DNA from 4 places in the Oricola indica genome. Region 4 is predicted to be linked to each of the others. Evidence: predicted binding sites of a transcription regulator. Region 4 holds the regulator's gene; each other region holds the start of a gene.

Region 1 (7,873 bases), 2.3 Mb from region 4:
CGCCGCGGTCGGTCAATCCAACGGTCTCGGCGGGTGTCTTGGTGACCATGCGCAGCGCCTGCGGCAGACCGAGCGTATCGACATCGCGCGCGATCACGAAGACGGAGTGCAACAGGCTGAACGGAATATAGTCCGAGGACAGAACGTCGAGGATTCCGTGGCGCGCCAGGTCAATCGCGGCGACATTGCCGGAATGCGAACCGCCGCGCACGATGTTCGGCGCGCCCATGAGGACGCTCATGCCGGCCTCGTGCGACGCCTTGGCCGCCTCAATGGAAGTCGGAAACTCCGCGAGCTTCACGCCGAGCCGGATGGCGTCATCGACATGCTCGAGCGTTGCGTCGTCATGCGAGGCGACGGTAATCCCCATCGCATGGCAATGCTCCGCAATCTCGTCGCGGTGCTTGTCCGAATAGCGCGCGGATTCCGCCTGCCGCCGCTTGATGAAATCCTCGAACTCGGCGTCGGTCAGACCGCGCTTTTTCTTGTAGTAGAGGATGTATTTGTCCATCGTCTGGAACTGCCGCTGGCCGGGCGCATGGTCCATAAGCGAAGCCAGTCCGACGAGATCCTCATCGCGGAATTCATCCAGTTCGTCGATCACGTTATGCGCGGAAACCTCGCAGCGAAGGTGGATGCGGTGTTCGGCGCGCAGCCGTCCCGCCGCTTGCCCCGCCTTGAGCGCGTCGGCCAGCCGGCGCATTTCGCCCTTCTCGTAGCCATTGTCCTCGTCGCTACCCATCCGGAAGCAATCGAAGACGGTGGTGATGCCGGATGTCGCGATTTGGGCGTCATAGGCCTGAACGGACGCCATCAGGCTCCACGCCACGCCGGGACGCGGGCTGTAGTGTGTTTCGAGGTGATCGGTGTGCAGTTCGACAAGACCAGGCGTCAGGTAGTCGCCCTCCAGATCGTGCGCCGGCACGCTGGAGCGGCCCGGCTGGATATCGGCGATCCGGCCGTCGCGCACGACCACCGTTCCGTCGATCACCTCGTCGGCGAGGATGACATGCGCATTGGTGAAAATCTCTTCGGTCCCCGCGCCGGCGAAGGCCGACGCGCCGCGTATCTCGTTCATCAAAAAAGCTTTCCGGTGGACATCGTCATTCCTTGGACGCCGGCTCGACCAGCCGCGAGCGAAGCGCATTCGAGATATTGTCGAAAACAAAGACGACAATGAGGATGAGTATCACCATATAGGCGACATTTTCCCAGTCCGCATTGGTGCGCATCGCTTCCCACAGTTTAAGGCCGATACCGCCGGCCCCGACCGCGCCGATGATGGTCGCCGAACGCGTGTTGGATTCCCAGAAATAGAGCGCCTGCGAAATGAAAACCGGCAACACCTGCGGCACGACGCCGAAGCGCTGAACGGCCGCTGGCGACGCTCCAACCGACCGCACGCCTTCGCGTTGCTTGTCGTCGATATTCTCCAGCGCCTCGGAATAGAGCTTACCGAACGTGCCGGTGTCGGTGAAGAAGATCGCCGAGATGCCGGCCAGCGGCCCCGGCCCGAAGGCGCGGGTGAAGAACAGCGCCCAGATCAACATGTCGACGGAGCGCAGGAAATCGAAGAACCGCTTCAGCACCTGGTTGACGAAGCGGTTCGGCGTGATGTTGCGCGCGGCCATGAAGGACAGCGGAAAGGCAATCGTCACGGCAAACAGCGTGCCGACAAACGCCATGACGATGGTTTGCAGCAGCTTGATCCAGACATCGCCATGCTGCCACTCGGCATTGTTGACGATATTGTCCCACATCACCGCGAGATTGGACCGGTCCGGATCAATACGCTCGCTGGAAAAGGCCAACGCCATCACCTCGGGAAAGGTCTTGCCCCAATAGGGCGACCGCGTGTCGAACCAGAAATTCTCCCAGCCGAGGAACCGCCGGTTCACCTTGACCTCGTACCAGCGCACTTCCGCGCGGCCGGCAAAACCGAAATAGGCGAGAACCTTCTCACCCTCTTCCTTCTGCAGCGCCCAGGACGGCAGATCGCGGACGGGGAACACCTTCTCGTTCTTGCGATCGATCGTCAGCACCAGCGTCTCGCCACCGCGCGTCAGCCGGACCTCGTCTGCGATGATCTCAGCCTTCGCGGTCGAGGAAATCTCCACCGTCGCTTCGGCGATACCCTCGCGGGTTTCGGTCACGACGCTCGTGTCGCCGCCCGCATCCGCGCTGCCGCCCATGCTGGACGCATCCGAACTCGGCGACATGAAACTGCCGGCAAGGCCGCTGCCGCCGGTGTTTGTGGCATCCGAGGACGGAGACATGAAACTGCCGCCGACCCCTGCCCCGCCCGTGCTGGCGGGCTTCGAATCGCTGGTGTCGGCACCTTCGACCGAAACCGTCACGAGGCCGCGCTCGGTCGTGATCCAGGACGGATCCGGATTCTCGCCGAGCGGCGAGAAACGCGGATAGGTGATCTCGATATCGCCGGTCTTGTATTCGACATCCGGCCGCACTTCGTACGACACCCAGTCGGCGAGATAGGCGCCGGCGATGTTCCAGTTGCCGTTCGCGATGACCGAACCGATGGAGAAGAACCACCACGCATAGACGGTGTAGAGAACCAGCACCACGACGGCGATCGGATAGGCGAAACGCTTGAAAAAGGGCTGACGGAAGGCGTCCGGGTGACGCCGTTCGATATCGTCGATCTGGTCTGCGGTCAGCGTCGTCATGGTCAGCGTCCGAATTCGAAGGCCTGCTTGCCGACGAGCTTCTTGCGCAACCAGGCCGAAAGCTGGTCCACGCAGATGATCGTGACGAACAGGAGCAGGATGATGGCGAGCGTCTTGGCCTCGTGGCCGCGGCTGATCGAGAGCCTCAGCGCCTCGCCGATACCGCCCGCGCCAACCGCGCCGAGAATGGTGGAGGCGCGCACATTGATCTCCAGGCGCAGCAGAAAATAGCTGATGAAGTTCGGCATGACCTGCGGCACTATGCCGAACCAGACGCGCTCGAACCAGTTTCCGCCCACCGCGCGCAGGCCCTCATCGGGCTTCATGTCCGCGTTTTCGACGACCTCGAAGAACATCTTGCCGAGCGCGCCGATTGTATGGATCGACACGGCGATCATCGCCGGGATCGGCCCCAGCGAGAAGATCGCCAGGAAGAAGCCCGCAATGACGATTTCGGGAAAGGCGCGCAGGATTTCCATCAAGCGGCGCACGACAAAGCGCAACCAGCGCGACGCCGTCAGGTTCTTCGCCGCGACGAAACTGAAAACGAAGCCGAACGTGAAGCCGATCAGCGTCGCGAACACCGCAATGTTCAGCGTTTCCAGCATCTTGTAGAAATATTCCGGAACGTAGAGGCTGTCGGTGATGTAGACCCGTCCGACCGGGTAATTGTACTGCAGACTGCCGGTGTCGTAGGGGCTCGGCAGGTCGAACAGGGCGCGCCAGACTTCCCAGCCGTCCCGCGGGATCAGGTCTCCGACGAAATCGAAGAAATGCGGCAGGCGATCAAAAAACTTGCCCGCATTGGTCTCGTTGGCGAACCACAGCGACGCGACCAGCGCGATCGCCAGAGCGACAAGTCCGCCGATGGTGTAGAGCCGCCTGGTGGCGTTGAGGTCGCGCCAGTGGCGCTCGACGTCATAACGCCCGTCTCTGTCCACATAGGCGCCATGCGCGGATGCATCTGTCACGGCCATCGATCAGATCCGAAAGAGGAAAAAGCCGCCGCGGCCCGAAAGCCGCGGCGATCGAAAAGGCCTCGGACCTTACGAGCCGATCTTCGCCTTGCGAGCGGCGATGATGGTCTCATAGAAGGACTGGTCGACGTCGACGAAGCCCTTGTAGTCGCCGCCCTGGATGGCGGAGAAGCAATCCGGATCGGACTCCGGAAGAGCCTTCATCCAGGAAACGAACTTGGCGCGGACGTCCTTGTCCAGCTTGTTCGAAACGACGATCGGGCCGTTCGGGATCAGCGGCGAACGCCAGACTTCGACCACGTCGTTCATGTCCAGAAGGCCCTTGTCGACCATCTTGCGGATGTTGCCCGAGGTGTAGCCGTCGGCATAGTCGCCAACGCCCGACGACCAGGTCACGGCGCCGTCGAAAGTGCCCTTGAGCATTTCGAGAACGTTGTTCTCATGGCCGCCGCCAAAGCCGGTGGAAGCGAAGTAGTCATCGACCTTCGCGCCGATCTGCGCCGGCAGGGCGACGGACGGGACGAGGTAGCCGGAGGTGGAGTCCGGATCGGCGAAGCCGAGCTTCTTGCCCTTCATGTCTTCCAGCGTCTTGATGCCGGAATCCTTGCGGGCGAGCATGATGGAATAATAGCCGGTCGCACCGTCGGTCTGAACCGTGGTCAGGACCGGATCGACCGCGTCCGGATCGGTCAGGTAGACCTTGGCATAGCCGGATGCGCCGAGCTCGGCATAATCGAGCGTGCCGCCGAGCAGGCCCTGGATCGTGCCGTCATAGTCGGCAGCCGGGAACAGCTTGACTTCCTTGACGCCGATGGCTTCCGGAAGCTGGTCGACCATGCACTGGAAGTTGCGCAGGCGGTCGGCTTCGTTTTCACCGCCGAGGATGCCGATACGGAACACGTCCTGGGCCTGGGCGGAAACGGAACCGGTTGCGATGGCCGCGACCGCGGCGGTAGCAAGAAGGAGTTTCTTGAGCATTTCGTCTCTCCTGTTGGCGGGGAATGTCCCCGTTTGATGGTCGTTCTGAAAACGCACCGCGCAACGCGACCGACATCGCGCGGAATTCTCTCTGTCTGTCAGGGCCGTGCGGCGACCACTTCGGGTTCGGGTTTCGGCGCGACCTTTTCGCGACCCGCTCCGAAGCTGGTTGAGGTGACGGCCTCGGAGAACGCTTCCTCCAGCGCATCCGCGCCGTAGATGCGCCGCGCTGCAGCCTCCGTCAGGTCGTCCGGCGTGCCGTCGAACACGACCTCGCCGCCCGACATGCCGATGATGCGCTCGCAATAGGCGCGCGCGGTGTCGAGCGTGTGCAGATTGGTGATGACGGTGATGCCGTCGCTCTGGTTGATGTCGCGCAGCGACTGCATGACGATCTGCGCATTGCGCGGATCGAGCGAGGCGATCGGCTCGTCTGCCAGGATCACCTTCGGCTGCTGCATCAACGCGCGCGCGATGGCGACGCGCTGCTGCTGGCCACCCGATAGCGTGCCGGCGCGCTGCATCGCGGTCTTCGCGATATCGAGGCGCTCCAACGAGGCGATCGCCATGGCGCGTTCCTCGCGTGTGAACATGTTCAGAATGCTCGATAGCGTCGAGCGATGGTTCAGCCGGCCGAGCAGCACATTGGTCAGCACGTCGATGCGCGGCACCAGGTTGAACTGCTGGAAGATCATCGCGCAGTCGCGCTGCCAGTTGCGCAGCGTCTGTCCCGAAATCGACGATACTTCCGCGCCCTCGAAAACGATCCGACCCTCGGACGGGTCGATCAGGCGATTGATCATGCGAAGAAGGGTCGATTTGCCAGCGCCTGATGCGCCGATGACGCCGACCATCTGGCCGGAGGGGATTGTCAGGGTGACCGACTTGACGGCCGCATTGGCGCCGAAACGGCGAGTCACATTCGTGATTTCGAGCACTGGCGAACCCCGCGTTCCGACTGTTCCAACCGGGGGTCTAAGCGGCTTGGATCACCGCAAAATGTCAGTTCGATATCAATTGCGTGACACTGTATGGTCGCTTGTGGACGAACATCCACCCTGCCCTTTTTCGAGGCATTCCGGGCTTTTTCGGGAGATCGACAGACAGAGGCACAGCCGGATGTCATCCAACTGTCAACAAAATCGGCGGATCATGTAATTACGCGGCGGAAATGGTTCAGGCGGATTCGTATTTTTCCAGAAATTCCTCGATATCGAGGCTCCGGAAATCGTCCAGCGAAGCACGCAGCGCCGCGTGCTCCCAGTCCCACCAGGCCAGCGTCTGAAGTCGCTCGGCGATAGCTTTGGGAAAGCGTTCGCGGATCGGTCTCGCCGGCACGCCGCCGACGATCGTGTAGGGCGCCACGTCCTTCGAGACGACGGCCCCGGCCCCGATCGCCGCGCCGTCGCCGATGGTCACACCCGGAAGCACGGTCGAGCCGTGGCCGAACCAGGTGTCGTGGCCGACGGTCACCATGTTCTCGCGCCGCCATTCGAAGAACTGCTCCTCGTTGGAGGCATCCGCCCAGTAATCGCCCGCACGATAGGTGAAATGATGCAGCGTCGGCCGCCACGTCGGATGGTTGGTGGCGTTGAGACGCACATTCGAAGCAATATTGGCGAACTTGCCGATCCGCGCGCACCATGCGCTGCAATCCTGCATCATGTATGAATAGTCGCCGAGTGCCGTCTCGTGCACGCGGCAACGTTCGGCGATCTCGGTATAGCGACCGAGCGCCGAGCCAGTCACCTCGGCGGTCGGGTGAACCAGCGGCTCTTCGGAGAGCCTAGTCATGCCGCCTTCACCGCCGCGAATTGCGTCACGTCGATGACCGCGTCGGCAACCTCGTCGCGCACATCCTGATCGTGGAAAATGCCGAGAAGCGCGACATTTGCCGCCTTCTTCTCCGAGATCATGTCAATCACCACCTGCCGGTTCTTCGCATCGAGCGAAGCCGTCGGTTCATCAAGGAGCAGAACCGGGTGATCCGTGATGAAGCCGCGCGCGATGTTCACACGCTGCTGCTCGCCGCCGGAGAAGGTTGCTGGCGGCAGGTCCCACAAGGTTTCAGGCAGGTTCAGCCGCGAAAACAGCTCTGCCGCCCGGTCGCGCGCGGCCTGAGGATCGGCGCCTCGCTGGACCAGCGGCTCGGCCGCGACGTCGAGTGCGGAAACTCGCGGCACGACGCGCAGGAACTGGCTGACATAGCCGATCGTGTCGCGCCGCACCGCCAGGACAGTTCGCGGGTCGGCGCTGGCAAGATCGACGTAGTCACCGGCGTGCTTGATCAGGATCTGACCGCGCTCGACGCCATAGTTGCCGTAGAGCATCTTCAGGATGGAGCTTTTTCCGGCACCCGACGGACCGCCAAGCACGGCGCACGCACCGGCTTTCAGCGAGAAATCGACATGCTCGACCACCGGGATAATGATCCCGCCGCGCAGATGCATGACGAAGCTCTTTGAAACATCGGAAACGACGACAGGCGTGGGCATCGTTGCGCTCCTTCTCAGACTTGCAGGATCGAGGACACGAGGAGTTGCGTGTAGGGCGCGCGCGGATCGTCCAGCACCCGGTCGGTCAGTCCGGTCTCCACCACCTGCCCGTCCTTCATCACCATCATGCGATGCGACAGCAGGCGGGCGACCGCGAGATCGTGGGTGACGACAACGACCGCGAGGCCGAGATCGTTGACGAGACCGCGCAGAAGGTCGAGCAGGCGCGCCTGGACCGAGACGTCGAGACCGCCGGTCGGCTCGTCCATGAAGACGAGACGCGGCCCGGTGACGAGATTGCGCGCGATCTGCAGCCGCTGGCGCATGCCGCCCGAAAAGGAGCGCGGCTGGTCGTCGATGCGATCCTCGGTAATCTCGACGCGGCCGAGCCAGTCGGCCGCCGTCTCGCGAATGTTCCCGTAGTGGCGCTCTCCAACGGCCATCAGCCGCTCACCCACATTGGCGCCCGCCGAGACGCTCATCCGCAATCCGTCGGCTGGATTCTGGTGCACAAAACCCCAGTCGGTGCGCATCAGGAAACGCCGTTCCGCCTCGCCCATCCGGTAGAGATCGCGGAACTGGCCGTCGCGCATGCGATAGCTGACGGTGCCGGCGGTCGGCATCAGGCGCGTGGAGATGCAGTTCAGCAGCGTCGTCTTGCCCGAGCCGGATTCGCCGACGATCGCGAGTACCTCGCCCGGCCACAATTCGAAGCTGACATCCTGGCATCCGATCC
Region 2 (7,873 bases), 2.3 Mb from region 4:
GTTGCCGATGTGCTGGAGCATCACGTTTCCATCGAAAGCGTGACCTTTTGCTGTTTCAGCGCAGCCTCGGCCGATCTGCATCGCGCCGCGATCGCCCGGCTCTGACCGCAACCGGACACCGACGGATGAATTTGCGGCTTTGCTCCGCTCCGCCGGCACGATAAACCGACTGCATGAAACCGCCTTTCTCGAAGTTGCTTATCGCCAATCGCGGCGAAATCGCCTGCCGGATCATTGCGACGGCGCGCCGGCTCGGCGTGAAGACGGTGGCAGTCTTCTCGGATGCGGATGCGCGCGCGCTGCATGTCGAGCTGGCCGACGAAGCCGTGCGGATCGGGCCGGCACCGGCAACCGATAGCTATCTCGACGCGAATGCGATCATCGCGGCAGCGAAACGGACCGGCGCCGAGGCGATCCATCCGGGCTACGGCTTTCTTTCGGAAAACCCGGAATTTGTGGAGGCGGTCGAGGCGGCTGGGCTCGTCTTCGTCGGGCCTTCTGCGGATTCGATCCGCGCCATGGGCCTGAAGGACGCCGCCAAACGCCTGATGGAGAAAGCCGGCGTGCCGGTGGTGCCCGGCTATCACGGCGAAGCACAGGAGGTCGTCGTGCTGGCCGCCAAGGCCAATGAGATCGGCTATCCGGTGCTCATAAAGGCGCGTGCGGGCGGCGGCGGCAAAGGTATGCGCAAGGTCGACGATCAGAGGGCGTTCAAGGATGCGTTAGGGGCCGCGAAGCGGGAGGCGAAATCCGCCTTCGGCGACGACCGAGTCCTGGTCGAGAAATACGTCGCCACACCGCGCCATATCGAGGTGCAGGTCTTCGGCGACAGTCACGGCAATGTCGTCCATCTTTTCGAGCGCGACTGCTCGCTGCAGCGCCGCCACCAGAAAGTGATCGAGGAAGCGCCCGCGCCGGGCATGACCGATGACGTTCGCGCCGCGATGACCGAGGCGGCCGTCAAGGCAGCGCAGGCGATCAACTATTCGGGCGCCGGCACGATCGAGTTCATCGCCGACGGCTCGGGGCCGCTTCGGTCGGACGGCTTCTGGTTCATGGAAATGAACACGCGGCTGCAGGTCGAGCATCCGGTGACTGAAGCTATCACGGGACAGGACCTCGTCGAATGGCAACTGCGCGTAGCAGCGGGTGAGACACTGCCGCTTTCCCAGGGCGATATCGCGATCAGCGGACATGCATTCGAGGCGCGGCTTTATGCGGAAGACCCGGCGAACGGCTTCCTGCCGGCAACGGGGACGCTGCATCACCTGGCCTTCGACCAAAATGCGCGCAACGATGCCGGCGTGCGCTCCGGCGACGCGATCACCCCCTTCTACGATCCGATGATCGCCAAGGTGATCACCCACGGCGAAACGCGTGACGAGGCCCTTTCGAAACTCGGCACGGCACTGCGCGGAACGCATGTGGCGGGAACGGTGACCAATGCGGCGTTTCTCGCGACGCTGGCCTCACATGAAGGCTTTGCGCGGGGCGAGGTGGATACGGGCCTGATCGACCGGGAAAGTTCTGCACTGATCGTGTCCGAACCGCTGACCGAGGCCGCGATCGCGCTGGCTGCGGTGACGGCGCTTGAGCTCGATCCGGCCGCGCGCTTTGCCGGTTGGCGCTTGTGGGGCGACGCATCGCACCCCGTTCGTTTCATGCACGGGGGCGAGGAACTGAAGCGCCGGCTTCTCCTTCCAGGCGACGGTTCGGTCGTGCTTGAGGGGGGCGCAGAGACCGTGCGGCTGCGTGGCATCGTGCGCGAAGGCACGAAGGTTTCCGCGCGGACCGGGGCCACCGGAGCAATGATCGAGGCCAATATCGCAGTCTGGCGTGGGATCGAGGGCACGGAGATATCGATCCTGATGGACGGCGTGGCGCATGACCTGCTGATGCCCGACCCGCTTGCTGTCGCCGCGCATCACGGCGATCTTGGCGATGCGATACTCGCGCCGATGACGGGTATCGTGCGCGCGGTGACCGCGCGTGAAGGCGTCGCCGTGGACAAGGGCGACAAACTGGTCGTCCTGGAAGCGATGAAGATGGAGACAAGCCTGACCGCCCCGCGCGCCGGGCTGGTGGCGGAAATCTTCTGCGCCGAGGGCGAGACCGTGGATGGCGGCGCGGTTCTGCTGCGTTTCGAGGAGACCGGATCTTGATTCGGTTGCATCATTGCCATGAAACGCGGTCCATGCGGGTGCTGTGGCTGCTCAACGAACTCGGTGCGCCATTCGACCTTGTCGTCCATTCATTCGACAAGACATTGCGCAAGCCGGACTATCTGGCGGTGTCGCCCGCCGGGCGCGTTCCGGCGCTCGAAATCGACGGCGCCACCATGTTCGAGAGCGGCGCGATGATGGAATATCTGTGCGAGCGCTTTCCCGATGCCGGTCTGGGCCGTCTTCCGGGCGATCCCGAACGCGCCGAGTGGCTGACATGGCTGCATTTCGCGGAGACGATTAGCCAGCATACCGCCGCGCTGACGCAGCAGCATGTCGCGCTCTATGAGGACAGCATGCGGTCTCCGATCGTGATGAAGCTGGAGGCGGCGCGACTGAAGAAGTGTTTCGCGGCGATCGAGGCGCGTCTGTCCGAACCCGGCGCAAGGCGCGACTATCTGCTTTCCTCCGGTTTTTCCGCGGTGGATATAGCGGTCGGGCAGGCGGTCTTCATGGGGACGCATTACGCATCGCTGGACGATTTCCCGCATGTCGGAGACTGGTATGGCCGCATAACCGCGCGGCCGGCTTTCAAGGCGTCGCTTCCGAACGATGGTGATCCGAAGCTGTTCGACCGCGACTTCTATCCCGTATGGGAAGTGCCGGCGTGAGCCGCGCGCGCATCTACGAGGTCGGCCCGCGGGACGGGTTGCAGAATGAAAAGGCCGTGATCCCGACGGACAAGAAGATCGCGCTGATCGATCTTCTGTCCGACGCCGGGTTCGACAGGATCGAGGCGACGAGTTTCGTCTCGCCGAAATGGGTGCCTCAACTGGCCGACGCCGAGGCCGTTCTCGCCGGAATCAGGCGCAGGCCGGGTGTCACCTATGCAGCGCTGACGCCGAACCTCAAGGGATTCGAGCGCGCCGTCGCGGCGAAGGCAGACGAGGTGGCGATCTTCGGCGCGGCCTCGGAGACGTTCAGCCAGAAGAATATCAACTGTACCATCGCCGAAAGCTTGGAACGGTTCATGCCGATCATGGAGGCTGCCGAGCGCGCGGCCATTCCGGTGCGCGGCTATGTCTCCTGTGTTGTCGCTTGCCCCTATGAGGGCGCGATACTCCCGGAAGCGGTGCGCGACGTGGCGGCACGGCTGTTGGAAATGGGGTGCTACGAGATTTCGCTTGGCGACACGATCGGCCACGGTACGCCTGACACGGTCGGGGCCATGCTCGAGGCAGTGCTAGAGGCTGTTCCGGCCGACCGTCTTGCCGGTCATTTTCACGATACCAACAACCGGGCGCTCGACAATGTGTGGGCCAGCCTCGGTCTCGGACTCAGGACCTTCGACAGTGCCGTCGGCGGACTCGGCGGGTGTCCCTATGCGCCGGGCGCCAAGGGCAACGTCTCGACCACAGCGCTGGCTATTATGCTGGCGGCGGATGGCTGGGAGACCGGCATCGACATGGACAAGCTGGCGGCGGCGGAAGCTTATCTCGCGAAAGAGATCGCCACGGTGCCGGCGGGGGAGTGACGCGATGGGATACGAGACGATCCGGGTGGAAACGGATGCACGCGGAATCGCGACAGCCACGCTCGCCCGACCGGACAAGCACAATGCGATGAATGCTCGAATGATCGCTGAGCTGACAGCGGCGGCGGTGGAACTTGGCGGCGATGCCGCGATCCGCGCCATCATCCTCGCCGGCGAGGGGAAGACCTTCTGCGCCGGTGGCGATCTCGGCTGGATGCGCGAGCAGGCGGAAAAGGACCGCGCGGGCAAAATGGCGGAGGCGCGGGCGCTCGCGGGCATGCTCGGCGCATGGAACGCGCTTTCGAAGCCAGTGATCGCGCGCGTTCAGGGGGCTGCCTATGGCGGCGGCCTTGGGCTGATGGCCGTGTCGGATATCGTCGTTGCGGCGGATAATGCGAAATTCGCGCTGACCGAAACGCGTCTCGGGCTGATCCCCGCGACGATCGGGCCCTTTGTGGTCTCCAGGCTCGGCCCAGCTTTCTCACGACAGGTTTTCTTCAGCGCCAAGCCCTTTGGGCCGGATTTCGGATTGCGTAGCGGGCTGGTCGCACGGGTCGCGCCGGATGGGGAATTGGACGCCGCCGTGGAGGAAGAGGCGGCGGCTTTCCTTTCTTGCGCGCCGGGTGCCGTTGCCGACGCCAAGACGCTGGCGCGCAAGCTTGCCGGTCCCGATCCGGCGGAACAGGCGGATATGACCGCAAACGCGCTGGCGGAACGCTGGGAAACCGAGGAAGCACAGGCGGGTATTGCCGCGTTTTTCGCGAAGGAAACACCGCCCTGGCGAAAGGGGTAGGTCAGTCGGTCTCGATCTTCAGTTCCACCCGGTCGGCGGCGAAGCGCGTTTCCGAATACTGGATCGGGTTGCCGTCGGAGTCGGCGTTGACCGCGCGGGTGACCAGGACGATGGCGCCGGCCGACAGGCGCAACAGGTCGATATCCTCGCTGGAGGCGTGCCGCGCTTCGATGATAGTCGATTTGCGCACATAGTCCGTCACGCCGCAGGCGGCGAGCGCTTTGGTGATGGAAGCATGCTCTTCGAAGGCCGTGTCGATTCCGGCGAACCGGTTGGCGTCGAACCATGAGGTGGCGCGGGAGACCGGCACGCCATCCGCCTCGCTGACCGTATCGAGCCGAATGACCGGCGTATCCGGAGCGATATCGAGGTTTTCCGAAACCGTTTGCGATGCAGCGTCTTCGCCGCTTTGGAGCAGGCGCGTGCGCGTCGTGCCAGCCTGCGTTCCCAGACCGGCGGAAAAGCGCGTGCGTTTGGCGATCGGATAGCTCAGCCGCTTGCGGCGGCGGATGAAGGTGCCGCGACCCTGCTCGGAGCGCAGCACGCCTTCCTGCTCGAGCGCGGCGATAGCGGCGCGCACCGTGTGGCGATTGACGCCGTAGCGCCCTGCCAGTTCCATTTCCGGGGGGAGGCGGTCGTTCTTGGCAGCGCCTCCGGTGGCGATATCGGAGCGGATCAGATCCGCGATCTGGCGCCAAAGCGCCACGCCGGATTTCCGTTCGAGCAGTGCACCTGTCAAATCCTGCAATCCTTTTCGCGCATCCTGTCACACTCTTGTCACCGCAGACGGCTAGGTGTCTAATATGTTCAGTTGTCTATATCAATAGACAAATATAGATGCAAAACCGGACAATGAATATGATGACGGACAATTCGGTGCAGGAGACGCGCGCGCAAAGGCTGTCCGCGTTGGCGCTGGCCGACGGGAAGGATTTGCTGGCGCTGTGGAACGGGCTCGGGATCGACCCGGCCTGCGAGATGGTGCGCGGCCCAGAAACCGGACTGATCGCGCTGCGCGGGCGTATCGGCGGCGGAGGCTCTCCGTTCAATTTCGGCGAGGCGACCGCGACTCGCGCCACTGTGCGCCTGGACAATGGTACGGTCGGCCACGCCGTGACGCTGGGGCGCGACAGGCTCAAGGCCAAGCTGATCGCGATTCTCGACGCGCTCGCACAAGACAATGAAATGGCTTCGAAAATCGACGAGGAGATCGTTGCGCCGCTGACCGCCGCGCTGGCTGAACGCGATGCGAAGCGCAAGGCGGAGACGGCGGCGACAAAGGTCGATTTCTTCACCATGGTTCGCGGAGAAGACTGATGGCAACGGCACATATCGTCGAAGGCGGATTCGCCGATCCGGTTTTCGCGTCGCAATCGGTGTTTCGCGCCGTGATGGACGCGATGGCGCGACCGGGTACAGTACACCCGATCGATGCCGCCATCAGCCCGCCTGCGCCGCTGAACGCAGCCGCTGCGGCAGTGGCGCTGACACTGGCCGACGCGGACACGCCGGTCTGGCTCGAAGCGGAAATGGCGAAGAACGAGGCCGTTGCGGGCTGGCTCGCCTTCCATACGGGAGTGCCGCTCGCGCAGATGCCGTCCGATGCCGTTTTCGCGATTGCGTCCAACCCGGCACACCTGCCGCCGCTGACCGGCTTCGCGCTCGGTACGCAGGAGTATCCGGACCGTTCGACGACGGTAATCCTGCAGACGGCATCTTTGTCCGGTGGTCCGGTGCTGACGCTTTCCGGCCCCGGCATCAGGAAGACGAACAGCATCGCGCCGCGTCCATTGCCGGGCCATTTCGAGATGCAGTGGCAGGCGATCAACGAACTCTACCCGCGCGGGCTCGATCTCGTTCTCGCCGCACCGGATGCGATCGCCTGCCTGCCACGCACCACGCGGATCGGAAACGGGGAGGCGTAGCCATGTATGTCGCGGTCAAGGGCGGCGAGGCCGCCATTCGCAATGCGCACCGACTGCTCGCCGACCGGCGGCGCGGCGACCGTTCTCTGCCATCCGTGACGCTCGGCCAGATCGCCGAACAGCTTGCGTTGGCTTGCGACCGGGTGATGGCCGAAGGTTCGGTTTACGACCGGGAGCTCGCTGCGTTGGCGATCAAGCAGGCGCGGGGCGACCTGATCGAGGCGATCTTCCTGCTGCGCGCCTATCGTACGACGCTGCCGCGCTTCGGATATTCCGAGCCGATCGATACCGGCGCGATGCAGGTCGAGCGGCGCGTCTCGGCGACCTACAAGGATTTGCCGGGCGGCCAGATGCTCGGGCCGACCTTCGACTACACGCACCGATTGCTCGACCCTTCCCTTGCCGGCGACGATGCGCCGGACGACCCGGAAGCGCGCGAGGGCGACGGCGTTCCGGCGATGCGGGTGTCCGACATCCTGGTGCAGGAAGGGCTGATCGAAAGCGACGGCGAAACCAGTGGCGAGGAGATCGGCGACCTGACCCGCACGCCTATGGAATTTCCGATGGGCCGGGATACACGGCTGCAGGCGCTGGCGCGGGGCGACGAGGGGTTCCTGCTTGCGCTCGGCTACTCGACGCAGCGCGGCTATGCCCGCTCGCATCCCTTCGTCGGTGAAATCCGCATTGGCGAAGTGGAGGTCGAATACAAGATGCCTGAACTGGGTCTGACGGTCTCGCTCGGGCGCATCCGCGTTACCGAGTGCCAGATGGTCAACCAGTTCAAGGGATCGGCCAAGGCGCCGCCGCAATTCACGCGCGGCTACGGGCTGGTCTTCGGACAGTCGGAGCGCAAGGCGATGGCGATGGCCCTGTGTGACCGGGCGCTGCGGGCCGATGAACTCGGCGAGGACAAGTTCGCGCCGGCGCAGGACGAGGAATTCGTGATCTCGCATTCCGACAATGTGCAGGCGACGGGGTTCGTCGAGCATCTGAAGCTGCCGCACTATGTCGATTTTCAGGCCGAACTGGATCTGGTGCGCCGCATGCGGGGCGAACATGCACGCAAACAGAGCGGAGACGAGGCCATGCCGGAGGCGGCGGAATGACATTCGAGACCGAAATCGATGACGGATTGGCGAGTTACAATTTCGCCTATCTCGACGAGCAGACCAAGCGAATGATCCGGCGCGCGATCCTCAAGGGGATCGCCATTCCGGGTTACCAGGTGCCGTTCGCATCGCGCGAAATGCCGATGCCCTATGGCTGGGGCACCGGCGGCGTGCAGGTGACTGCCTCTATCATCGGGCCGGACGATACGCTCAAGGTCATCGACCAGGGCGCGGACGATACCACCAATGCTGTGTCGATACGTGCCTTCTTCGCAAAGGTTGCCGATGTCGAGACGACGACTAGGACCGGAGAGGCGACAATCATCCAGACGCGCCACCGGATCCCCGAG
Region 3 (7,873 bases), 3.7 Mb from region 4:
CGAGAAGCCGAAGATCCAGGGTTTTCTGGGTCCGGTCGCGTCCGAGATGGCGCCAAGGATCGGCGAGAGGACCGCGATGAAGAGCCCGCCGAGCCCTGCCGCAAAGCCCCACATCGCCTGGCCCTGGGTCGCGTCGGGCGCGACCTGCGCGGCGAAATAGGGTGCGAAGACGAAGGTGATGACCAGGGTGTGGAAGGGCTGCGCCGCCCAGTCGAAGAACATCCAGCCGAGGATGCCCTTGCGGGAGACGGACGGCGAGGCCGCCGCCGACTTGTCATCGGAAACCGGCACGGTCATCGCCGTCGAACTCCTGTCGTCATGAAACGAGGTCCGCGAGAAGGCCGGCGGCGACCGTCAGGCGCGAGACCGTGAGGCCGCCCGATGTCGTCATGTCGCCGATGCGGTCCTGGACGCGCGCGATGCGCAACTCGTTGGTGTCGTGCCATTCGGCCACCGCGTCGCGCGCCGATTTCTTCTTGCCGGCGGCCGCGAGCGCCGCATTGGTGATCGAGATACGCGCGGAGTAGATATTGTCGAGCGCCCGGTTCTGCGCCAGCCCGTCGAAATAGTCGTCGGTCGATAGGTCGTAGGCGAGCCGTTCGAGACGGCCGATCCGGAACATCTCGGTGACGGCGAACATCGCATCGACCGAATCGAGGACGGAACGTCCGGAGACCCGCGAGACGCTGAGAATATCCGGCGTCATGGCGAGGATCGGCATCAGCGCGATCTTCCTCGCGACCGCTTCGGAGAGCCCGGCATCCTTCATGGCCTGCTGGCGTTCCCCGACCCAGTCGACCAGATAGGCCGGCATCACCGAAGGCAGTTTCGGCTCCAGCACCTTGGTCGCGTCGCGCAGCGCGGTGACGGACCCCTCGATCGGCGCATGGCTTTCGCCGGTCTTGATGAAATGCCCGGTCGCCTGGCGCAGCGCGTTGCCGAGTTCCTCGTAGATGGCAATCTGGCGTTCGCCGGATATCTTGTTGTCGAGCGCGTCGACGGCGGCATAGAGCGGTGGAAAGCCATAGCCGTCGCGCACGGCGACATGCGCGCGCACGATACCGCTCGGCAGCATGCCGGTGGCATCCTCGAAACGGCTGATCAGCGACGTGCCGCCGCGATTGATCGCCTCGTTGGCGAGTTGCGTGGCGATGATCTCGCGCCGCAGCCTGTGATTCTCGATCCGCCCGGCGAAGTTCTTCACCATGCGCGGCGGGAAATAGGCCATCAGGTCGCCATGCAGATACGGATCGTCCGGCAGATGGCTTTTGACGAGATCGTCGAAGAGCACGATCTTGGCATAGGAGAGCAGGACGCCGATCTCGGCGCGGGTCAGGCCGCGCCCCGATTTCTGGCGCTCCGCGATCACGTCGTTTTCGGGCAGGAACTCGACGGAGCGGTCGAGCGCGCCGCGTTCCTCCAGATATTCCATCAGGCGCTGCTGCAGCGACAGGATCGACAGGCCGCGCTTTTCGGCGAGCGAAATGGCGAGCGTCTGGTGATAGTTGTTTTCCAGCACCAGCGCGGCGACCGTCTCGGTCATTTCCGCAAGCAGCTTGTTGCGCTTCGGACGCGGCAGGTCGCCATCGTCCATCGCGGGCTTGAGCGCGATCTTGATGTTCACCTCGACGTCGGAGGAGTTGACGCCGGCGGAGTTGTCGATCGCATCGGAGTTGCAGCGGCCGCCATGCAGGCCGTATTCGATGCGCGCGCGCTGCGTCATGCCGAGATTGGCGCCTTCGCCGATGACCTTGGCGCCGACGTCCCGCGCGGTCACGCGGATCGGGTCATTGGCCTTGTCGCCGGCGTCGAGGTTGCTCTCGCCCGAGGCGCGGACATAGGTGCCGATGCCGCCGAACCACAGGAGTTCGGCATCCGCCTTGAGGATCGCGGTCATGATCTCGTTCGGCGAGGCCTTGGTCTTGTCCAGCCCGATCGCGTCGGCGGCCTGTTTCGACAGCGTGATCGACTTCTGGGAGCGCGGGAAGATGCCGCCGCCCTTCGAGAGTTTCGAGGTGTCGTAGTCCTGCCAGCTTGACCGGCCGAGCGCGAACATGCGCTGGCGCTCCGCGAAACTCGATGCGGGGTCCGGATCGGGATCGATGAAGATGTCGCGGTGGTCGAAGGCGGCGATCAGACGGATCTGCTCGGACAGGAGCATGCCGTTGCCGAACACGTCGCCGGACATGTCGCCGACGCCGACCACGGTGAAGGGCTCGGACTGGATGTCCTTGTCCATCTCGCGGAAGTGCCGCTTGACCGCTTCCCAGGCGCCGCGCGCCGTGATGCCCATCTTCTTGTGGTCGTAGCCGGCCGAGCCGCCCGAGGCGAAGGCGTCGTCCAGCCAGAAACCCATCTCCTGCGAGATCGCATTGGCGGTGTCGGAGAAAGTCGCCGTGCCCTTGTCGGCGGCGACGACGAAATAAGGATCGTCGCCGTCGCGGCGGACCATCAGTTTGGGCGGTACGACCGTGTCGCCCTCGAGATTGTCGGTGACGGAAAGCAGGGTCGAGATGAAGGTGATATAGGCGGCGCGGCCCGCCTCGAAGATCTCGTCGCGGCTGCCGCCGGCGGGCAGGCGCTTCGGATAGAAGCCGCCCTTGGCGCCGACCGGCACGATCACCGCATTCTTGACCTGCTGCGCCTTGACGAGGCCGAGCACCTCGGTGCGGTAGTCCTGGGCGCGGTCGGACCAGCGCAGGCCGCCGCGTGCGACGGGGCCGAAACGCAGATGGACGCCTTCGACCTCCGGCCCGAAGACGAAAATCTCGCGATAGGGTTTGGGATCCGGCAGCTCGGCAATGGCGCGCGAATTCAGCTTGAAGGCGAGCGAGGTCCGGGTTTCGCCGTTCGCGCCGGGGCTGAAATAATTGGTGCGCAGCGTCGCCTCGATCACCGTCAGGATGGAGCGCAGGATGCGGTCGTCGTCGATCGACGGCACGTCTGCGAGCTGATCGGCGATCGCGGCCTTGATGTGCTTGGCCGTGACCTCGGTGTCCTCGCCGGGATCCTCGGCGCGGGCCGGGTCGAACATTGCCTGGAACAGGTCGTGCAATTGCCGCGCGAGCAATGGGTGGCGGATCAGCGCATCGGCCATATAGGCCTGCCCGTAAGGCGTGCCGGCCTGACGCAGATAGCGCCCATAGGCACGCAACACCGTCACCTGCCGGCAGGTCAGCCCGGTCGCGAGGACGAGCCCGTTATAGGGATCGTTGTCGCTCTCGTTCTTCCACACCGACAGGAATGCATCCTCGAAGATGACGCCGTCGTCGTCGAGGGGCACGGATTTGCCGGACTGGCTTTCGATCTGCATTTCGTGCAGCCAGACGACGTTGCCGAGCTTGCCGGCGACGTCGATGGCGTAGGTCAGTTCGCTGATGACGCGGAAGCCCATGTTCTCCAGAAGCGGGACGCGCTCCGACAGCGCCACCGGCGAACCGTAGTGATAGATGCGGACGCCGACTTCCTTGTGCGATTGGCCTGTCGGGCGGAAGAAATCGACATCGATCGGATTGGCCGCGGACAGGCGGGCGATGCGCTGCAAATCCTGAACGGCCTGGGCGGGCAGGACCGTGTCCCGGTAGGTTTCCGGGAAATTCGCGTCGCGCAATTCGCGCGTCGCCGGGCTGATGCCCTCGGCCATCAGTTCTTCGAGGAAATGATCCTCCCAGGTGCGGGTGATCGCCTCGATGTCGCTTTCGAGCTTGGCCTGCGCCGGTGTCGGCGTCTTGCCCTCGCGCCGGCCGATGATGAAATGAACCCGCGCCAGCGATCCTTCGGGGAAGGCGGGATAATAGGCCGAGACATGCCCCTTGTAGGCGTCGGCGAGATAATCGGCGATTTCCTCGCGAACCTCGGAATTGTAGCGATCGCGCGGCACGAAGACGATCACCGAGACGAAGCGGTCGAACGGGTCGATCCTCGACAGGACGCGCACGCGCGGCCGATCGGCCAGCGCGACGATGGCGAGCACATTGTCTGTCAGCGTGGGGATGTCGATCTGGAAAAGCTCGTCGCGCGGATAGGATTCCAGCACGTTCATCAGCGCCTTGCCGGAATGGCCGTCGGGATCGAAATGCGAGCGTTTCATGACGCCGTCGATCTTGGAACGCAGATAGGGGATCCGCGTCACCGACCGCGTATAGGCGGTCGAGGTGAACAGGCCGACGACGCGCAACTCGCCCGACAGCCTGCCTTCCTCGTCGTATTTCTTGATGCCGACGTAATCCATGTAGGAGCGGCGGTGCACCTTGGACTTCAGGTTGGCTTTCGCGACGATGAGAATGTCCCTGGAGTTCAGAAACTCCCGGATTTGCGGCGTCGTCGTGACCGGTTCGTCGCCGCGGCGCATGACCCGAACGGTCGGATCGGACAGGATGCCGAGGCCATCCATGTCGGCGCGTTCCAGCTGGCCGCTCTTTTCGCCGCCGACATAGTCGTATTCGCGAATGCCGAGGAAGGTGAAATTGTCGTCGCGCAGCCATTCGAGGAAGGCCAGCGCCTCGTTGGCGTCGGCCTGGGAGACCGGCAGCACCCGGGTCTGCAGATCCTCCATCACGGAGTCCATGCGCTTCAGCATCGCGCGCCAGTCGCGCACGGCGGCCTTCACCTGCCCGATGATGGATGTCAGGTTTTCCTGCAGTGCCTTCGCCGTTTCGTCCGTCAGGTCTTCCAGCATGACGTGAATGACACTGGTGCGGATCGTGCCTTCCTCGGCCGTGCCGGCGGGCGACTGTTCGATGAGCTCGAATTCCGGCCCGTGGTGCTTCACGTCGAAGATCGGATGCACGACGAGGCGGACATGGTGCGACATGTCGTTGATTTCGCCCATCACCGAATCGAACAGGAACGGCATGTTCTCGTTGACGATGGAGACGACGCAGCAATTAGGCGCGCAGGCCGGCGTGACGCGGACGACCGATCCGCCGCGCGCGTGATTCGCCACCGCATCGGCTGTGTGAACCAGTGCCTTGGCCATACAGGACGGATCGACAAGGGCAAGGTCGTCCTCATGCGCTTCCGAGACCAGCGCTTGGACGAGTTTTTTCATTCGGTCATCGGGAGAGCCAAGATGCTCGATGACGGCTCCGATATATTTCTCGACCGCTTTGCTCGCGTTCTTCGCCATTGTCCCCTCCCGTCCGGTTCAAGGCTCTGTACCGCTCTTTTGGGCCGCTACCATAACAAAGCGATTACGGCTTGCAGCACATTTCTTTTTTCGTTCTCGCCGACTTCCGGCAACACCCCCGGTTGCCGGGCATTGCGGCCCGCGATAGTGTCCGCTTGGTTTCAGAGGATCGGCGGTTCGCCATGGCCAACAAGCATCCCGACGACATAAAAAGAGAAGAAGAAGCGCAGAGAACGCTCGAACGCGTCGCCGTCGATTCGGAGCTGCTCGGGCAATCGACCCTGGCGCGAACGGTCAATCGCGCGCGTGCCCACATGGCCGCCGACGATGCCGATCCGAACGATCCCGTCGAGGTCTGGGGCCGCCGGACGGGCCGGGCGCTCGGCCTGATCGCCTTTATCGTTCTCGCCATCTGGCTGGTCGGCTATCTCTCGAGATGAGTGTGGCGCAACGGTCTTCGCGGCCCGCGGTGGTCGCCATTTCGAGCCATGTCGCGCGCGGTTCCGTCGGCAATCGCGCCATCGTCTTCGCGCTTGAATCGCTCGGTTTCCCGGTCTGGTCGGTGCCGACGGTGACACTGCCGTGGCATCCGGGCCACGGGCCCGCGCCGCGCATCGTGCCCGACAACGCGACCTTTGCCGATTTCATGGCGGCGCTCGCCGCCTCGCCGCATCTCGGCGAAGTCGGCGCGGTGGTCACCGGCTATCTCGGTGCGGCCGAACAGGCCCTGCCGGTCTCTGATTTCATCGCCGCCGCGCGCCGCGCCAATCCGGATCTCCTGCATGTCTGCGATCCCGTCATCGGAGATCGGGGCGGGCTCTATGTGCCCGAAGCGGTCGCATCGGAAATCCGCGACGGGCTGTTTTCGACCGCCGATATCGTCACGCCCAACCGTTACGAATTCGCCTGGCTGACCGGCACGCAGGCGGGCGACAATTCGCAGATCATCCACGCCGCCGCCGAACTGGCGGCGCGCCATGTTCTCGTGACCAGCGCTCATTCGATGCTGGCCGGCGGGACCGGCAACCTTCTGGTGAGCGACGGCAAGGCCGTGCTCGCCGAGCACCGCAACATCGACAACCCGCCGAACGGGCCCGGCGACCTGACCGCCGCGCTGTTCCTCGCGCGGTTGCTCGAGGGAGGCGATCCGGAAAAGGCGCTGCAACTGGCGACCGCGTCCGTCTACGAACTCGTCGCGCGGGCATGCAAGCGCGGGGCGGACGAACTGATGCTGGAAACCGACCGGGACAGCTTCGCGCGTCCGATGGCCATGGTGCAACTGCGCCGGCTCGCGACACGGCCGCGCCGCGCATGAAGATTGGTGCGCCGCAACAACTTGAAAGCCCTGCGATCCGGCGCTAATTCGATTTCATGACGAAATTTCCGCAAAAGCTGCTCGACGGCTACCAGGGCTTCCTGCACTCCACCTACCGGAAACGGTCGGACAATTATCGCGAACTGGCCGCCAGCGGGCAGAAGCCGGAGGCGCTGGTGATCGCCTGTTGCGATTCGCGCGCCGCTCCGGAAATCATCTTCGATTCCGGGCCGGGCGAAATCTTCGTCCTGCGCAATGTCGCCAATCTCGTTCCCCCCTATAACGCGGAGGGGCGCTATCGCTCGTCGGTGGCCTCGATCGAGTTTTCCGTTGTCAGTCTCGGTGTCCGCCATATCGTGGTGATGGGCCACGGGCGCTGCGGTGGCGTTGCGGCGGCTTTGGACGAGCGCCGCGAGATGCTCGATCAGGGCGATGCGATCGGCCACTGGATCAGCCTGCTCGACAATGCCATCGAAAGCGTCGCCGGCGGGGAAGGACATGATCCGATCCGTCACATGCATGCCGATCATGCCGAAGAGGCGCATGTCCATTCCGATCACGATCCCCGGCAGACGGCCGTGGAGTGCATGTCTGTGCGCAAATCGATCGAGAACTTGCGGAGCTTCCCCTATATCCGCGAGCGCGAAGCCGACGGGCGGCTGACATTGCACGGTGCGTGGTTCGACATTTCCGAAGGGGTCTTGTGGGTCTACGACCCGGACGCCGACACGTTCGAACCGGCGCTTGAGCAGTCGGGATTGCGCATCGACAACTGACATCGAAGGAATTCGCGCGGGTAATTCCCTTTGGACCGGAAACGCTCTAGGAACGGCGCGACGGGACAAAGCCAGGAAAGGGGTTTCCGGTGTCGCACATTCCTTTGATGATCGTGCCCTTCATTCTCTACAATCTCGTAATCGCCGGTCTCGCCGGGTTTTCGGGCGGGGATCCGTGGTCGAGCCAGATCCTTTCGGTGACCATGCTGTCCGGTGGCGTTTGGCGGATGGATCTCGGCGAGTCGCTGATCCTTGCCGGCCTTGTCTTCATGTTCTTCGAGATCCTCAAATCGACCCGCACGTCCAATGCCTCGGTGATCGACCACCTTCTGTCGACCTTCGTGTTCGTCGCCTTCCTGGTGGAATTCCTGGTGGTCTCCGGCGCGGCGACCTCGGTGTTCTTCCTTTTGATGGTGATGGCGGCGGTCGACCTGATGGCCGGTTTCTCCGTCTCTATCCGGTCGGCCGGCCGCGACGTGTCGATCGGCTGACCCGTCAGCCGGGATCGGCCTCGAAACCGGCGGCCTCGATACCGGCGACAGCGCAAGCCTCGTCATTGTCGGACGTGTCGCCGGTAACGCCGACGGCGCCGATGATCATACCGTCTCGCTTGACGAGGACACCGCCCGGCACGGCGACGATCTTCCCGCCCGA
Region 4 (7,873 bases):
GACATTGTCGCCCGCCGGTATCGTCAACATGTGGTTTGCGTAAAGCTGCTTCACAAGGGCGGTGTTGGGCACGACGCATTTGATGCCGAGCATCAGCCCTTCGCCGCGCACTTCGGCCAGCACGTCGGGATAACGGTCGACGATCGAGGCGAGCCCTTGCTTCAGGCGCAGCGCCTTGTCATGCACGGCCTCCAGGAAGCCATCGGCGAGGATGACGTCGAGCACGGCGTTGCCGACCGCCATGGCAAGCGGATTGCCGCCATAGGTCGTTCCGTGCACGCCGGGCACCATGCCGTTCGCCGCCTCTTCGGTCGCAAGACAGGCGCCCATCGGAAAGCCGCCGCCGATCGCCTTGGCCACGGCCATGATGTCCGGTTCAATGCCGGCCCACTCATGCGCGAACAGCTTGCCGGTCCGGCCCATGCCGGACTGGACCTCGTCGAAGATCAGCAGCAGGCCCTTGTCGTCGCAGAGCGCGCGCAAATCGCGCAGGAAGCTCAGCGCGACCGGACGGATGCCGCCCTCGCCCTGCACGGGCTCGATGAGCAGCGCCGCGGTCTCGTCCGTGATCGCCGCCTTCAGGGCGTCCATGTCGTCGAAGGGCACCTGGTCGAAACCTTCGACCTTGGGACCGAAGCCCTCGAGATATTTCGGCTGACCGCCGGCGGCGATGGTCGCCAGCGTCCGGCCGTGAAAGGCGCCCTCGAAGGTGATGATGCGGAAGCGCTCGGGATGCCCCTTGGCATAGTGATAGCGCCGCGCCGTCTTGATGGCGCATTCAAGCGCCTCGGCGCCGGAATTGGTGAAAAAGACCTTGTCGGCAAAGGTCGCGTCGACGAGGCGCTGGGCGAGCCGGCGCTGTTCCGGCACCTCGTAGAGATTGGAGGTATGCCAGAGCTTCCCGGCCTGCTCGCGCAGTGTCTCCACCAGATGCGGATGCGCATGACCGAGCGCGCTGACGGCGATGCCGCCGCCGAAATCGAGATATCGCTCGCCGCGCGTGTCCACGATCCAGGAGCCTTCTCCGTGATCGAAGGCGATGTCGGCCCGCGCATAGGTCTCGAACAGCGGCGATGGTTGCGTCATTTGATTGCCCCGCATGGTGTGCAAACGAAAAAAGCCGCCTGTTCCGGCGGCATTCCGGTTTTAAGATCAGACCGCGCTTGCGTCAATCGGGCTGGAGATTCCGCGTCTCCGGGGGGCGTCGGCAAGATAAAAAATGCAAGTTGTTGAAAACCGCGAAATCGGATTCACGGATGTCCGGCGACTCTTGTCAGCGAGTCAGCGGCCATAGTAGTTTCCTTTCAAGCGGGGCCAACCACGCAGAGTTTACTCCCAAGTTTCGCGTTCGGGTGCCGGTTTTTCTTGGAAAAACCGAGCCACGGAGAAGGATTCTGCGCACAGTCATTGGATGGAGAGACGGAAGTGAGCTGGACTGACGAACGCGTCGAAATGTTGAAGAAGCTATGGGCCGACGGCCTGAGCGCCAGCCAGATCGCCGCACAACTCGGCGGCGTGAGCCGCAATGCCGTGATCGGCAAGGTCCACCGGCTGAAATTGTCCGGCCGGGCGAAATCGGTTTCCTCGGGCGCACCCAAGACCAAGCGCAGCGTTGCGCCGCGGGCCTCCACGCCACGGGGCGGCGGTTATTCCGGCGGTGGCGGCGGCGGCGGTGGTGCCGGCGGACGCACCCTCACGACGGTTACGCATGCCGTCGGCGCGACGGTGATGAAGAACGAAGTCAGCACAGTGGCCTTCGCGGAAGCCGACCGCCGTCCGATCGAGGACGTCGTCGTTCCGATCTCGAAGAACCTGACGCTGGTCGAGCTCAATGAGAACACCTGCAAGTGGCCGCAGGGCGATCCGTTGTCGGAAGACTTCCATTTCTGCGGACACCAGTCCGAGGAATCCTCGCCCTATTGCAAATACCACGCGAAACTCGCCTTCCAGCCGACATCCGAGCGCAAGCGCTCGCGCTGAGCGAGAGGACATCAGGAAAAGAAAAAGGGCGGCCAATGGCCGCCCTTTTTGTTACGGAATTGGCGGGCGTCAGACCGCTTCCAGCGAATAGCCTGCCCCGCGAACCGTGCGGATCGGATCCCTCATCTTTCCGATATTGATGGATTTGCGCAGGCGACCGATATGTACGTCAACGGTGCGATCGTCGACATAGATGTCCTCGCCCCACACGCCATCGAGCAGTTGCGCGCGCGAGAACACCCGGCCAGGGGCCTGCAGGAAGAACTCCAGAAGGCGGAATTCCGTCGGTCCGAGCTTGATCTCGCGCCCGTTGCGATAGACGCGATGGGTCTCGCGGTCGAGTTCGAGTTCCCCGACCTTGAGCACGCTGGCGACGATTTCCGGGCGGGCGCGGCGCAACATGGCCTTGACCCGCGCCATCAGTTCGGGCGTCGAGAATGGCTTGACGACATAGTCGTCCGCACCGGTCGAAAGCCCGCGAATACGCTCGCTTTCCTCGCCGCGCGCGGTGAGCATGATGATCGGCAGGCGCTGCGTCTCTGGCCGCGCACGCAGCCGACGGCACAATTCGATGCCGCTGAGACCCGGCAACATCCAGTCGAGTATCAAGAGATCGGGCACGGATTCACGGAGCGCTATCTCGGCCTCGTCGCCGCGCAGTTCCGCGTCGACCCGGTATCCTTCCGATTCCAGATTGTACTTCAGCAGAACGCTAAGCGCTTCTTCATCCTCGACAACCATCACCTTTGGCTGATTGCCCATGCCTATGCTCCCATGCATCAAGCGTCGGGCTGATCCACGACGATTTTGTGCGTCTTGTCTTCTTTCGGGCGAAAGGCGGACAGATGCTCGCCCGTCACGATGTAATAGACGGATTCCGCGATGTTGGTGGCGTGATCGCCGATGCGCTCGATGTTCTTGGCGCAGAACAGCAGATGCGTGCAGGTCGTGATGTTGCGCGGATCCTCCATCATGTAGGTGAGGAGTTCGCGGAACAGCGACGTGTACATCGCGTCGATCTCGTCATCGCGGTCGCGGACCATGTTGATGCGCGTGACCGAGCGCGAGCCGAAAGCGTCGAGCACTTCCTTGAGCTGGGCCAGGGCGAGATCGCCGATATGGTCGATGCCGCGGACCAGATTGACGGAATGACCGCGCTCGGAAATCGCGACAACGCGTTTGGCGATGTTCTTGGCTAGGTCGCCGATACGCTCGAGGTCGCTGGCGATACGAATGGTCGAGAAGACCTCCCGCAGGTCGCTGGCGACGGGCTGGCGCTGTGCGATGATCTGCACGACCTTGTCGTCGAGCGTCGCCTGGGCCTCGTCGAGAACGAGATCGTCGGTGATGACCTTCTGCGCGAGCGGAATGTCCGACTTGATAAGCGCGCGGATGGAGCTTTCCACCATGCGCTCGGCAAGACCGCCCATTTCGGCAATCTTGTGGGCGAGGAATTTCATGTCCTCGTCGAAAGCGGTCACCGTATGGCTCGTTGGCACCATCGGACTGTCCTTCCCTTGTTTCGTTATCGCTGTTTCACCACCCGAGCCGGGAATTACCCGAACCGGCCGGTGATGTAGTCCTGTGTGCGTTTTTCGGTCGGGTTGGTGAAGATCTCCTTCGTATCACCAAACTCGACGAGCTCTCCGAGGTGGAACATCGCCGTGCGCTGCGACACGCGGGCTGCCTGCTGCATGGAGTGCGTTACGATGACGATGGTGTAGCTCTCGCGCAGTTCGTCGATCAGTTCCTCGACCTTTGCGGTCGCAATCGGATCGAGAGCCGAGCAGGGTTCGTCCATCAGGAGGACTTCCGGTTCGGTGGCGACAGCGCGCGCAATGCACAGACGCTGCTGCTGGCCGCCGGAAAGACCGGTGCCGGGTGCGGTCAGGCGGTCCTTGACCTCGTCCCAGATCGCACCGCGGCGCAGCGATTTCTCGACGATCACGTCGAGATCGGCCTTGGACTTTGCGAGCCCGTGAATGCGCGGGCCGTAGGCAACATTGTCATAGATCGATTTCGGGAACGGGTTCGGCTTCTGGAACACCATGCCGACCTTGGCGCGAAGCTGAACGGGGTCCACCTTCTTGTCGTAAATGTCCTCGTCGTCGATCGTGATCTCGCCTTCGACGCGCGCCACGTCGATCGTGTCGTTCATCCTGTTCAGGCAGCGCAGGAAGGTCGACTTGCCGCAGCCCGACGGGCCGATGAAGGCGGTGACGGCCTTGTCCTCGAGATCGACATCGACATCTTTGATCGCGTGGGTGTCGCCGTAATAGACCTGCACCTTGCGAGCCTTGATCTTTGTGTCTTTCGGGCCGGCGGCCGGCACGGTCGCGACTGTGTTGTCCGCTTCGGTCAGCATCGTTTTCATGGTCTTTCTCCTTACCAGCGGCGCTCGAAGCGGCGGCGCAGAATGATGGCAATGATGTTCATGGTCATGAGGAACAATAACAGGACGATGATCCCGCCCCATGCTTTTTCGTAGAAACTCGCATCGGCGCGGGCCGCCCAGGTGTAAATCTGGGCAGGCATGGCCGAGTTGGCCTCGGTGAAACCGGTGAGGAAGCTGTCCGGGTAGCCGCGCGCCACGAAGCCGACCATGCCGATCAGCAGCAACGGCGCGGTTTCGCCAAGTGCCTGCGCCAGTCCGATGATCGTTCCCGTCAGGATGCCCGGCATGGCGAGCGGAAGCACATGGTGGAAGACGGATTGCATCTTCGACGCGCCGACGCCCAGCGCGGCGTCACGGATCGACGGCGGCACCGCTTTCAGCGAGGCTCGGGTCGAGATGATGATCGTCGGCAAGGTCATCAGCGTCAGCACAAGGCCACCGACCAGTGGCGCAGACTGCGGCAGACCCGCGAACTGGATGAACACCGCCAGACCAAGGATACCGAATACAATCGACGGCACGGCGGCCAAGTTGGAGATATTCACCTCAATCAGGTCGGTGAACCAGTTTTTCGGTGCGAATTCTTCGAGATAGATCGAGGTGGCGACGCCTATGGGGAGGCTTAGCGCCAGCACGACAATCATCATAAAGAAGGAACCGACCACGGAAGCGCCGATACCAGCGCCGCCCGGGTTGTCCACGCCGGAATCGGCGCCAGTGATGAAGGTCCAGTTGAAGTCGCTCTTGATGATGCCCGCTTCGTACAATTCGTCAGCGAGATCCAGATCGCTGGCCTCAAGGAAACGGCTGTCGCTCACGTCCTCGCGCTTCAGGCGGCCATTGAAATAGCCGTCGACGCGTGAGGAGGTCGGCAGTTCGAAGACCACTTCCTCGCCGATCTTGTCCGGGTTTGCGGCGTAGAACTCGCGCATAATACCGCCGACCTTGCCGATCAGACGATCGAGGACGGCCGCGTCATACTCCACCTCGACACCGCGTTGCTCGAGCGCCTTGTCGAACCCCTCGACGAAGTAGCCCTGATAGGCGCCCGTCTTGAGAAGCTGGCTCTCGGCCTCGTCGAACTGCGCCTGCGTCAGGGTGAAGTCGAGCTCCACGACCATACGGGTGAAGGCGGGGATGCCGTTCGAGATGATCGAAACGAACAGCACGACCAGGAAGAAAAGGCCGGCGAGGACCGCGGCCAGGCCATAGGCCTTGAACCGGGCTTCGGTGGCGTTGCGGCGTTTGGTGTGCTCGTCCAGCGTCAGAAGTGACGCAAACGGGCGGCGGGCTTGGGCGGGTGCGCCAGTGGCTGCGGTCGCGTCGGTCATCAGTCGTACTGCTCCCGGTACTTGCGGACGATATAAAGGGCGAGAATATTCAGACCCAGCGTGATGACGAAGAGCGTCATGCCGAGGGCGAAGGCCACGAGGGCCTCGGGCGAGGCAAAGTCACTGTCGCCGGTGAGCTGGCTGACGATCTTTGCCGTGACGGTGGTCATGGCCTCAAACGGATTGAGCGACAGTTTCGCAGCCGCGCCTGCGCCGAGCACCACGATCATCGTTTCACCGATGGCGCGCGAGGCGGCCAGCAGGATGGCGCCGACGATGCCGGGAAGCGCGGCGGGAAGAATGACCTGGCGAACCGTTTCGGAATGCGTCGCACCGAGGCCAAGCGAGCCGTCGCGCATGGCCTGCGGCACCGCGTTGATGATGTCATCCGACAAGGACGACACGAAGGGGATCAGCATGATGCCCATGACGAGACCGGCGGTCATGACGGCGGTCCCTGCCTGCATCCAGCCAAGCCCTCCTTCTCCGAACACGCTCAGCAGCATCGGGCCGACCGTCAGGAGGGCAAACAGACCGTAGACGATGGTCGGGATACCGGCCAGAACCTCGATCAGCGGCTTGGCGATGGCGCGCATGTGCGGGCCGGCATATTCGGACAGGTAGATCGCCGCGAAGAGCCCGATCGGCACCGATACCGCCAGCGCGATAAAGGAGATATAAAGCGTACCCCAGAGGAGCGGCACGAAACCCAGCTCCGACGAACCGCCCCGGCCGGAGAAGCTCGGCGACCATGTCGTGCCGAAGAAGAACTCCGTCCAGGAGTAGAGCCGGAAGAATTCCCAAGTGTTGAAGACCAGCGAGAGAACGATGCCGATCGTCGTGAGGATCGCGATCGAGGCCGCACCGATCAAAAGGTAGCGAATTGTCGTTTCGACGACGTTTCGGGCGCGAAAATCCTTGTGCGACCGCAGGTAGGCCAGGATGAAACCTGCCGCCGCCAGGCCGAGCACGACCACCGCCATGAACATGTGGCCGGTAGCGTTCAGTGACCGGTAGCGCTGCGCCGCGCGCAGAACCGCCGGACCGACATCGGAGCCAAGGGCCACACCGATGGCGCCGAGACGATCGCGCACATCGGTAAATTCAGCGCGGATGTTGGATGCGGCTTCGGGATCCATCGCGCCCTGCGACACGGCCTGATCGAGGCCGTCGGCGACGCGACGCACGTCCGACATCATAAGGCCGAGCGTGCTGCCCTCCCGGACCATTTCGGGCGGAATATTGGCCGCCACCTGGTTTTCTATGACGATAGGCTGAACGATCAGCCAGACGATAAGGACGAGAAACGAGAACACCATCGTGAAGATGGCAACGCTGGAGCCGTAATAGCTGGGAAGCGAATGCAGATTCCGCGGATCGCCACCTGCGCTGGCCAGCGCTCTTTGGCGCCCCATGACGTAGCCGATCGCGGCCATCGCCAAAATAATTATGACGATCCAAAGCACAGGCATTGCGCGTCCCCTAAAAGCTAGCCGTCAGTATTTCAGGAAGTGAGAGGCGGCCCGTATACCGGACCGCCTCGTGATCAGACCGAAGCCTGATTACATGGTGTTTTCGTCAGCAACCATTGCCTGGGTCTCGGCAAGTTCCGGGTCGGAAACGAGGCCGTAATTGGCCAGCGGGCCATTCGGGCCGGCGATCTCGTCGGAGACGAAGAACTGGGCGTATTCCTTCAGACCGGGGATCACGCCGATATGTGCCTTCTTGATGTAGAAGAACAGCGGACGCGAAACCGGGTATTCGCCCGAAGCGATGGTTTCCGTCGAAGGCGCGATGCTGGACATGGTCGCGACCTTGAGCTTGTCGGTGTTGTTTTCGTAGAAGGCCAAGCCGAACACGCCGATGCCGTCCGGATTCGCGTCGATGCGAGCCAGGGTCTCGGTGTAGTCGCCGTCGATGTCGACCGACTTGCCGCCGTCCGTACGCACGGCGAGGCAAGCGTCCTCGGCGTCGTCTTCGGACATGCCGCCGGAGATCATGGCTTCCATCGCGCCGGTGGCTTCACAGCCGATCAGCAGGACTTTTTCCTCGAAGACTTCGCGGGTGCCGTGCTTGGTGCCCGGGATGAACATGGAGATGCCGACATCCGGCAGGTCCGAGTTGAATTCGGCCCAGTTATTGTACGGGTTGTCGACGACTTCGCCGT

What was found. Region 4 encodes PhoB, which activates phosphate uptake and scavenging genes when phosphate is short. Its sites were predicted from a motif close to TGTCATNNANCTGTCAT; they were not measured.
Region 1: a site for PhoB is predicted at 5,763-5,779, ahead of phnC (phosphonate ABC transporter ATP-binding protein). Genes of this name have one in related genera too.
Region 2: a site for PhoB is predicted at 5,254-5,270, ahead of phnF (phosphonate metabolism transcriptional regulator PhnF). Genes of this name have one in related genera too.
Region 3: a site for PhoB is predicted at 5,181-5,197, ahead of ACQK2M_RS04565 (NAD-glutamate dehydrogenase). Genes of this name have one in related genera too.

Annotation. Positions count from the first base shown of each region.
Region 1 is NZ_OZ245747.1:2,316,661-2,324,533, reverse strand. Features, by position in the region: gene ACQK2M_RS11675 (alpha-D-ribose 1-methylphosphonate 5-triphosphate diphosphatase) at 1-1,078, opposite strand, end outside; gene phnE (phosphonate ABC transporter, permease protein PhnE) at 1,104-2,687, opposite strand; gene phnE (phosphonate ABC transporter, permease protein PhnE) at 2,690-3,664, opposite strand; gene phnD (phosphonate ABC transporter substrate-binding protein) at 3,734-4,642, opposite strand; gene phnC (phosphonate ABC transporter ATP-binding protein) at 4,741-5,580, opposite strand; gene ACQK2M_RS11650 (DapH/DapD/GlmU-related protein) at 5,819-6,436, opposite strand; gene phnL (phosphonate C-P lyase system protein PhnL) at 6,433-7,137, opposite strand; gene phnK (phosphonate C-P lyase system protein PhnK) at 7,152-7,873, opposite strand, start outside.
Region 2 is NZ_OZ245747.1:2,308,191-2,316,063, forward strand. Features, by position in the region: gene ACQK2M_RS11590 (O-acetyl-ADP-ribose deacetylase) at 1-105, shown strand, start outside; gene ACQK2M_RS11595 (acetyl/propionyl/methylcrotonyl-CoA carboxylase subunit alpha) at 174-2,162, shown strand; gene ACQK2M_RS11600 (glutathione S-transferase family protein) at 2,159-2,833, shown strand; gene ACQK2M_RS11605 (hydroxymethylglutaryl-CoA lyase) at 2,815-3,696, shown strand; gene ACQK2M_RS11610 (crotonase/enoyl-CoA hydratase family protein) at 3,701-4,489, shown strand; gene phnF (phosphonate metabolism transcriptional regulator PhnF) at 4,491-5,237, opposite strand; gene phnG (phosphonate C-P lyase system protein PhnG) at 5,348-5,806, shown strand; gene phnH (phosphonate C-P lyase system protein PhnH) at 5,806-6,414, shown strand; gene ACQK2M_RS11630 (carbon-phosphorus lyase complex subunit PhnI) at 6,417-7,520, shown strand; gene ACQK2M_RS11635 (alpha-D-ribose 1-methylphosphonate 5-phosphate C-P-lyase PhnJ) at 7,517-7,873, shown strand, end outside.
Region 3 is NZ_OZ245747.1:873,057-880,929, forward strand. Features, by position in the region: gene ACQK2M_RS04560 (MFS transporter) at 1-297, opposite strand, end outside; gene ACQK2M_RS04565 (NAD-glutamate dehydrogenase) at 317-5,128, opposite strand; gene ACQK2M_RS04570 (hypothetical protein) at 5,311-5,568, shown strand; gene pdxY (pyridoxal kinase PdxY) at 5,565-6,443, shown strand; gene ACQK2M_RS04580 (carbonic anhydrase) at 6,500-7,219, shown strand; gene ACQK2M_RS04585 (hypothetical protein) at 7,327-7,710, shown strand; gene ACQK2M_RS04590 (GlcG/HbpS family heme-binding protein) at 7,715-7,873, opposite strand, start outside.
Region 4 is NZ_OZ245747.1:4,587,228-4,595,100, forward strand. Features, by position in the region: gene ACQK2M_RS22715 (aspartate aminotransferase family protein) at 1-1,086, opposite strand, end outside; gene ACQK2M_RS22720 (GcrA family cell cycle regulator) at 1,426-1,980, shown strand; gene phoB (phosphate regulon transcriptional regulator PhoB) at 2,050-2,742, opposite strand; gene phoU (phosphate signaling complex protein PhoU) at 2,760-3,479, opposite strand; gene pstB (phosphate ABC transporter ATP-binding protein PstB) at 3,536-4,345, opposite strand; gene pstA (phosphate ABC transporter permease PstA) at 4,366-5,706, opposite strand; gene pstC (phosphate ABC transporter permease subunit PstC) at 5,706-7,178, opposite strand; gene ACQK2M_RS22750 (substrate-binding domain-containing protein) at 7,269-7,873, opposite strand, start outside.